DNA from 3 places in the Arthrobacter sp. BGA-UO-ETr-C19 genome. Region 3 is predicted to be linked to each of the others. Evidence: predicted binding sites of a transcription regulator. Region 3 holds the regulator's gene; each other region holds the start of a gene.
What was found. The regulator LexA, encoded in region 3, represses DNA repair genes until DNA is damaged. The targets are predictions, from matches to a motif close to TCGAACANNTGTTCGA.
Positions count from the first base shown of each region.

Region 1: a site for LexA is predicted at 1,264-1,279, ahead of AC57BR_RS05015 (LexA family protein). Genes of this name have one in related genera too.
Region 2: a site for LexA is predicted at 767-782, ahead of AC57BR_RS01580 (LexA family protein). Genes of this name have one in related genera too.

Region 1 is NZ_JCAQPC010000009.1:117,003-119,262, forward strand. It holds gene AC57BR_RS05010 (Y-family DNA polymerase) at 1-775, opposite strand, end outside; gene AC57BR_RS05015 (LexA family protein) at 820-1,251, opposite strand; gene AC57BR_RS05020 (helicase associated domain-containing protein) at 1,491-2,156, opposite strand.
Region 2 is NZ_JCAQPC010000006.1:121,426-123,685, forward strand. It holds gene AC57BR_RS01570 (WD40/YVTN/BNR-like repeat-containing protein) at 1-259, opposite strand, end outside; gene AC57BR_RS01575 (hypothetical protein) at 335-619, opposite strand; gene AC57BR_RS01580 (LexA family protein) at 796-1,227, shown strand; partial or broken gene AC57BR_RS01585 (Y-family DNA polymerase) at 1,220-1,831, shown strand; gene AC57BR_RS01590 (DUF4113 domain-containing protein) at 1,885-1,980, shown strand; gene AC57BR_RS01595 (hypothetical protein) at 2,039-2,239, opposite strand.
Region 3 is NZ_JCAQPC010000020.1:48,208-50,467, reverse strand. It holds gene AC57BR_RS12485 (ATP-dependent DNA helicase) at 1-563, shown strand, start outside; gene lexA (transcriptional repressor LexA) at 672-1,418, opposite strand; gene AC57BR_RS12475 (LysM peptidoglycan-binding domain-containing protein) at 1,728-2,180, shown strand; gene AC57BR_RS12470 (histidinol-phosphate transaminase) at 2,247-2,260, shown strand, end outside.

The sequences.
Region 1 (2,260 bases), on a different contig from region 3:
AGATCAGCTGGTCCCGGCCGATGCGTTCTTCCTCCATCGGGATGCAGGGGGTGCCCTGCAGTTCCAGGACGGTGCGCATCATGACCACGGAGAACCTGTCCCGGATCGCCACCGGATCCGCGGCCGTGAGGTCGGCGATCGTGTGGATGCCGATGGCGTTCAGGCGTTTGGTCAGCCGGCCGGCGACGCCCCAGATCTCCTCCACGGACAACCGCCCCAACAGGCCCTCCCGCACAGGGGTAGGGACGGAGTCCCAGTGGCAGACCCCGTCGAACGCAGGGTTGTGTTTGGCCCACTTGTTGCACAGCTTCGCCAGCGTTTTGGTGGGGGCGATCCCGACACAGACCGGCACCCCGACGTGCCGCCGGACCGCGGCTTTCATGGCCCGCCCCAGGGCCAGCAGCTCGGCGGGGGAGCCTTTGACGCCGAGGAAGGCCTCATCGATGCTGTAGACCTCCAGCCAGGCCGAGTACCGGCCCAGCAATTCCATCACCCGGGCGCTGATGTCCCCGTAGAGCTCGTAATTGGACGACAGCGCAACCAGGCCCCATTCCTTCGCCCGCGGCTTCAGTTTGAACCACGGCTGACCCATCGGGATGCCGAGGGCTTTGGCCTCGGGGGAGCGGGTCACCGCGCAGCCGTCGTTGTTGGACAGCACCACCACCGGCCGGCCTTCCAATGACGGGTCGAAGGCACGCTCGGCCGAGGCGTAGAAGCAGTTCACGTCCACATGCGCGATCTGTGGCATCCGCCGCATCACCGCCGGCCTAGACATGGAATCCCTCCGACCTTTCACGTTCAATGTAAAAAAGGCGCGCGTTAGACATGGTGCAGGCACCTTGTCGCGACGCCCCACACGGTCAGCTCGGACAGCGCCGGGACGCGGATGTCCGGGTACTTGGGGTTCTCCGCCTGCAGCACCACGCCGGTGGCGGTGATGCGCAGCCGCTTGATGGTCAGCTCTCCGTCCAGGACGGCGACCACGACCGACCCGTCCGTGGGTTCCAGCGCCCGGTTCACGATCAGTTCGTCCCCGTCGCTGATGCCGGCGCCTTCCATGGAGTCCCCGGTCACCCGCACGACATAGGTGCTGGTGATGTCCTTGATCAGGTGCTCGTTCAGGTCGATCCGGCCGTCGAAGTAGTCCTGCGCCGGCGACGGGTATCCCGCCGCGACCGGCACCGGGGAGACCAGCACCGACAACAACGACACGCCCGCATCTAGCACACGGGGACCAACAATGACGCCCACAACACACCTTTTTCGAATATATGTTCGATAGGTTTCAAGTGTAGACCCGGGGTCGGACAGTAAAGAATCTCCAGGTGCATCGGGATGCACGCGGCCCCTTGCCCCGGCGCTTGGACGGTACGGGTTGCACGCCAAGGGGGACAGCTTTGAGCTGTGCGGAGGGCTCCACCTGCCCCCAGTGGGCACAACCCGTTCGCCCGGTGTGGTGGTCTGCTTGCTGTCCGTGGGGGAAGCCGGGGTTACGCGGTGCCGGTGCGGGGTTTGCGGCCACGTTGCCGGCCGGAGCACCAGCCCGGCAGCATCTCATCCAGTGCGCGTGCTTTGGCCGGTTCGAGTTCGCCGCGGCGTGCCTTTTGGCGCTGGACGTGCAGCCAGACGCCGAGGTCGTGTTCTTCCCCGGCCACGATGGACTTGTGCCGGGGCCAGTCGTGCCCGGCGGCCCGGTACCGCATCAGGGCGGCGAGCCGGTCCTGCCATCTGGCCTCATCGGCCACGGTCCGCGGCGGTCGTTGCCAGTCGGGGAGGGCGGCGAGCCCGTCACGGTACGCCGGGGCGAGTGTCCCGGCCGCGGCGTCGCGGCGGCGCCGCTCCAACCAGGACGCCAGTCTCCGCTCGTCCGCGTCGGCGGCGGTGCGGGAAGGGTAGCGCCCGGTTTCCTGGACCCTAGCCACGAGCTGGCGCATCCGCGCCAGCCCCTGCACGCTCACCTGCGTTATCTGTGGGCCGGCGGCTTTCTCGTGGGCGGCCTGAAGTCCGGGGTCCGCGCCAAGTGCCACGGACAGGTGATAGCCGATTGTCGCGGCCGGCGCGCGGGTGAGCGCGGCGATCCGGGAGCGGGTCAGCCCGCCCCGGTACATCAGCACCCACTCCGCGTTTGGAGCCGCAGTCCGCCGCCTGGTTGTCACGGCACCATCCTGCCACCCGCCGCTCAACAACCCTGCCGTCGGCGGCCCCGCGTCCTCCGTCGACTGGCCGTGGCAATCCGGGGTGCCTTTCCGCCGGGGTCGGG
Region 2 (2,260 bases), on a different contig from region 3:
CACCCTGCTCGGGCTCGGTCCAGCTGGCCCCCAGATCATCCGAGTGGGCAACGTACGGGCCCCAGTGTTCCGACCGCACGCCCACCATGATGCGTGTGCGGCCGTCCCGCGTGTCGATTCCGATGCTCGGTATCTCGCTCATTAGGAAGTGCGGGCCGGAAAAGGACCACTGCTTCCGGTCTTGGCTGGTGGCCACCCAGAGGCCTTTTTTGGTCCCGATTGCTAAAACGAAACTCTCTGAGGCATTCATGCACCCCATGCAACCACTCGGGCGGAGGGGCTGCAATGGTTTTGGCCCCCACGGGTTTGCCCGGACACGTTGCCAGGGCCGGCCCTACGACCCGATTTTCGCGGCTTTCGCCGTGCCGGCTTTCGCGGCACGGCGGTTTCGCCACCACCGGCGGAGCAGATCGGCGGCGGCCAGGATTCCGGCCAGGGGCGTCAGGACGGCGGCGGCGTAAACGAACAGCAGCCAAGTGAGCGTGGCGATCGGGGGCTGGCTCCGGCTCAGCAGGGACAGGCCGCCGAACAGGCCCGCAACCCAGAAGAGCACCACCAGCGTCAGCACGGCTGCTGCCGGAAAGTACTCGTTCCGCACCACCCTTTTCAAGGTTTCCACCACTGATCCTCCTGCGCCTTGCATCCCCATGAGACCAGTATGCGACGCAGACCCGCTGCGACGGAGACGGCGCGACGAACGTGTGATGAACACAACCGCTGCCCGGCCTTGCTGCATTCTGTCAGCCACGGGGACTACACTGAACTATCGAACATATATTCGAAAAAAGGTGTGTTGTGGGCGTGATCATTGGTCCCCGCGTGATAGAGGCGGGACTTTCCCTGCGGCTGGTGCTGATCTCCCCCGTGGCTGTAGCGGCGGGCTTCCCGTCCCCCGCCCAGGACTACTTTGACGGGCGGATCGACCTGAACGAGCACCTGATCAAGGACATCACCAGCACTTACATCGTGCGGGTGTCCGGTGACTCCATGGAACGGGCCGGCATCAGTGATGGCGACGAACTGATCGTCAACCGTGCACTGGAACCGCGGGACGGATCCGTGGTGGTCGCAGTGCTGGACGGCGAACTCACCATCAAGCGCCTGAAGATCACCGCGGCCGGTGTGGTGCTCCAGGCGGCCAACCCCCTGTATCCGGACATCAGCGTCCCCGCCCTGGCAGACCTCACCATCTGGGGCGTGGCCACGAGGTGCCTGCACCATGTCTGAGACACGGCAACAAATAGCGCTGGTGGACGTGAACTGCTTCTACGCCAGCGCGGAGCGTGCGTTCGACCCCTCCCTCGAAGGCAAACCGCTGGTGGTGCTTTCCAACAACGACGGCTGCGCCGTGACCCGCAGTCCGGAGGCCAAGGCCCTGGGGATCAGCACGGGCGAACCGTGGTTCAAGATCGCCCCCCGGGCCAGGGAGTGGGGCCTCGTTGCCCGGTCCAGCAACTATGAACTGTACGGCGACATCAGCGCCCGCGTCATGGAACTGCTGGGACGGTACTCGGCCTGGCTCGAGGTGTACAGCATCGACGAGGCCTTCCTGGGCATCAAGGGTAGCCCGGAACAGGTGGTGGTTCTCGGCCAGACCATCAAGGCGGCGGTCCAGCGCAACATCGGGGTGCCCGTGTGCGTCGGCATCGCTGCCACCAAGACGCTCGCCAAACTCGCGAACCGGTGGGCCAAGAACAACCTCGCGCTCGGAGGGGTGTGCCGCTGGGAGTCGATGGATCCGGAGGCACGTGAACTGCTCATGGCCCGGTTGCCGGTCTCGGAGGCCTGGGGCGTGGCGGGCCGGCTGGAAAAACGGCTAAATGCCATGGGGAGGAAATCAGCCGGAAGTACGGCAGGGGCGCGATCGGGCTAGGGTTCGCAGGCCTGAGGAGCGGCCTGGACTGGAGCATGAAACGTGGAATGCGATCGCCGCGCTACACCACGCACTGGGACGAGTTACCGGTGGTGCGCGCGGCCTGACCGGCCGCACGGGACTGACCGGCCCGCGCGTCCGCGGGCCGGTCAGTCTGGGAAATCCTCAGTCCACAAACTCAGACTGCGTCTCGATGAAATCCCACTCGGCTTCGGTGAGGACTGCCTGCGGCGTGTCCGGGTGCGGACCTCCCGCTTCGGCGATGCCCTGCATCACGAACAGCGGAACGTCGCCGGCCCGCAGGTTCTCGCGAAGCCACTCCTTGCTTTTCAGGTCCAGATCAAGCCACCACATGTAAATCTGCATGGATGCCGCCTTTCTACGTCT
Region 3 (2,260 bases):
CGCTGGACGAACTCGAGTCTCTCATCCGCGCCTCGGGCGGGGGTGCGCTGTGTCTGTTCTCCTCACGGAGGGCGGCCGAGGAAGCCGCGGACGCCCTGCGCACGCGGCTGGATGTCAGCATTCTTTGCCAGGGCGAATCCACCATGACGGCCCTTGTGAAGCAGTTTGCTGACGAGCCCGATACCTGCCTGTTCGGCACGATGTCACTGTGGCAGGGGGTCGACGTGCCGGGCGGGTCCTGCCGCCTGGTGGTCATTGACCGGATTCCCTTCCCGCGGCCGGACGACCCGCTGATGACCGCGCGGTCCCGGGCCGTTGCCCAGGCCGGCGGCAACGGCTTCATGTCCGTATCCGCCACGCACGCGGCCATCAGGCTCGCCCAGGGGGCCGGACGGCTCATCCGGTCCACGAATGACAAGGGCGTGGTGGCGGTGCTGGACTCCAGGCTTTCCACAGAGCGCTACGGCGGGTTCCTGCGGGCCGCCCTTCCGCCGTTCTGGCCAACGACCGACCGGAAGACCGCCGTCGCGGCACTGGAAAGGCTCGCCGGCGCACAGACGTGAGGAAGCCCCGGGCCACTGCTGCCCGGGGCGTAAGGCTCCCTGAACGACGTTTCCGCTCCCTGAGCGATGTTTCCGGGGAGGAAGCCCGGCGGCTGCCGGCCCCGGAGGCTACAGCGAGCGGAGTACGGAAACCACCTTGCCCATGACAACCGCGTGGTCGCCGAGGATGGGTTCGTACTGGGTGTTCTGCGGCAGGAGCCAGGTGTGGCCGTCGCGCTGCCGGAATGTCTTGACTGTGGCTTCGTCGTCGAGCAGCGCCGCGACGATGTCGCCGTTGACCGCGTCGCTCTGCCGCCGGACCACCACCCAGTCGCCGTCGCAGATGGCGGCGTCCACCATGGAGTCGCCTGCGACCCTAAGCATGAACAGTTCGCCGTGGCCCACCAGTTGGCGGGGCAGCGGCATCAGCTCCTCCACCATCTGGTCCGCGAGGATGGGGCCGCCGGCCGCGATCCGGCCGACCAACGGCACCATTGCGGTGTCCATCGCGCTGGGCAGTTCGGACACGGAAGCGCCTGCAGCGCCCATGGCCGGGGCCTTGTCCGTGCCGCCGGATTTCGCCGTCCCCGCATCCAGGGTGAGTGGCATCAGCACCTCCATGGCGCGCGGACGCTTGGGGTCACGCCGAAGGTAGCCAAGCTTTTCCAGCTGGGAGAGCTGATGGGTCACGCTGGACAGGCTGGCCAGGCCGACGGTGTCGCCGATTTCCCGCATCGACGGCGGGTAGCCGTTTTCATTGACCGAACGCTGGATGGTTTCCAGGATCTTCTTCTGACGGAGTGTCAGTCCCTTGGGGGTCCGCTGAGACCGCGGGCTGCGCTGGGGAGCCTTGCCGTCAGAGGCCTGTGCTGCCATGTTCGCCAACGCCTTTCCGTTCCTCCCGGCCGCGGTAGCTGCAGTGGCCGGGAACTTCCGGCCTGAAAAATGTCAGACCCTGCTGATCAACTGCAGATGTGGTTGTTCTGTGTTTTCCAACGTAGGCCAGCCATAGGGCTTTTTCAAACATTTGTTCTAGCGAGTCTCGACTTAATTCGTTGATAGGTGCTAAAACTAGGAAAAGCAAAGTTCGAACATGTGTTCTAGTGGGGGCGGCTCGTCAGCCCGGTGTTCGAACTGTCCGTTCGAACACGAGGCAGTACAACTTGGTCCAGGAGGGCTCACGCCATGTCAGCTTCAACAGCAGTGCAGGCTTCAACAGCATTCCCGTCTGCGGATTCCCGCCGCGGCGCGGTGTCTCATCAGCGGGCGGTGACCCAACTGCGTGCGGTGTCCCAGTCCCGTGCGGCGTCCCGGCCAGGCAAGCCGCCGCGCCTTCGCCTCACCCGCCGCGGCCGGGTCGTCCTGATCGGCCTGCCGCTTGTTCTGCTTGCCGCCGTGATCCTGTCCCTGGCGGGGCTCCTGAACTCGCCGGCCAAGGCTGCAGACAGCGCCAGCGGCCTGACCGTCACGCCCACCGTTTCTGTCACGGTGCAGCCCGGTGAGTCACTCTGGGCCATCGCCGGAAAAGTCGACCCCGGCCGCGACCCCCGGGACGTGATTGCGGACATTGTCCAGCTCAACGACCTCCAGGCAGGGAAGGTCATGCCCGGCCAGCAGTTGTTTGTGCCGAACAAATAGGCGGTTTCTGGGCGCCGGGGCCGTCACAGTTTCCGGCCGGCCCTCCGGGTTACTTAAACTGTCTAGGTGACTGACCAGCT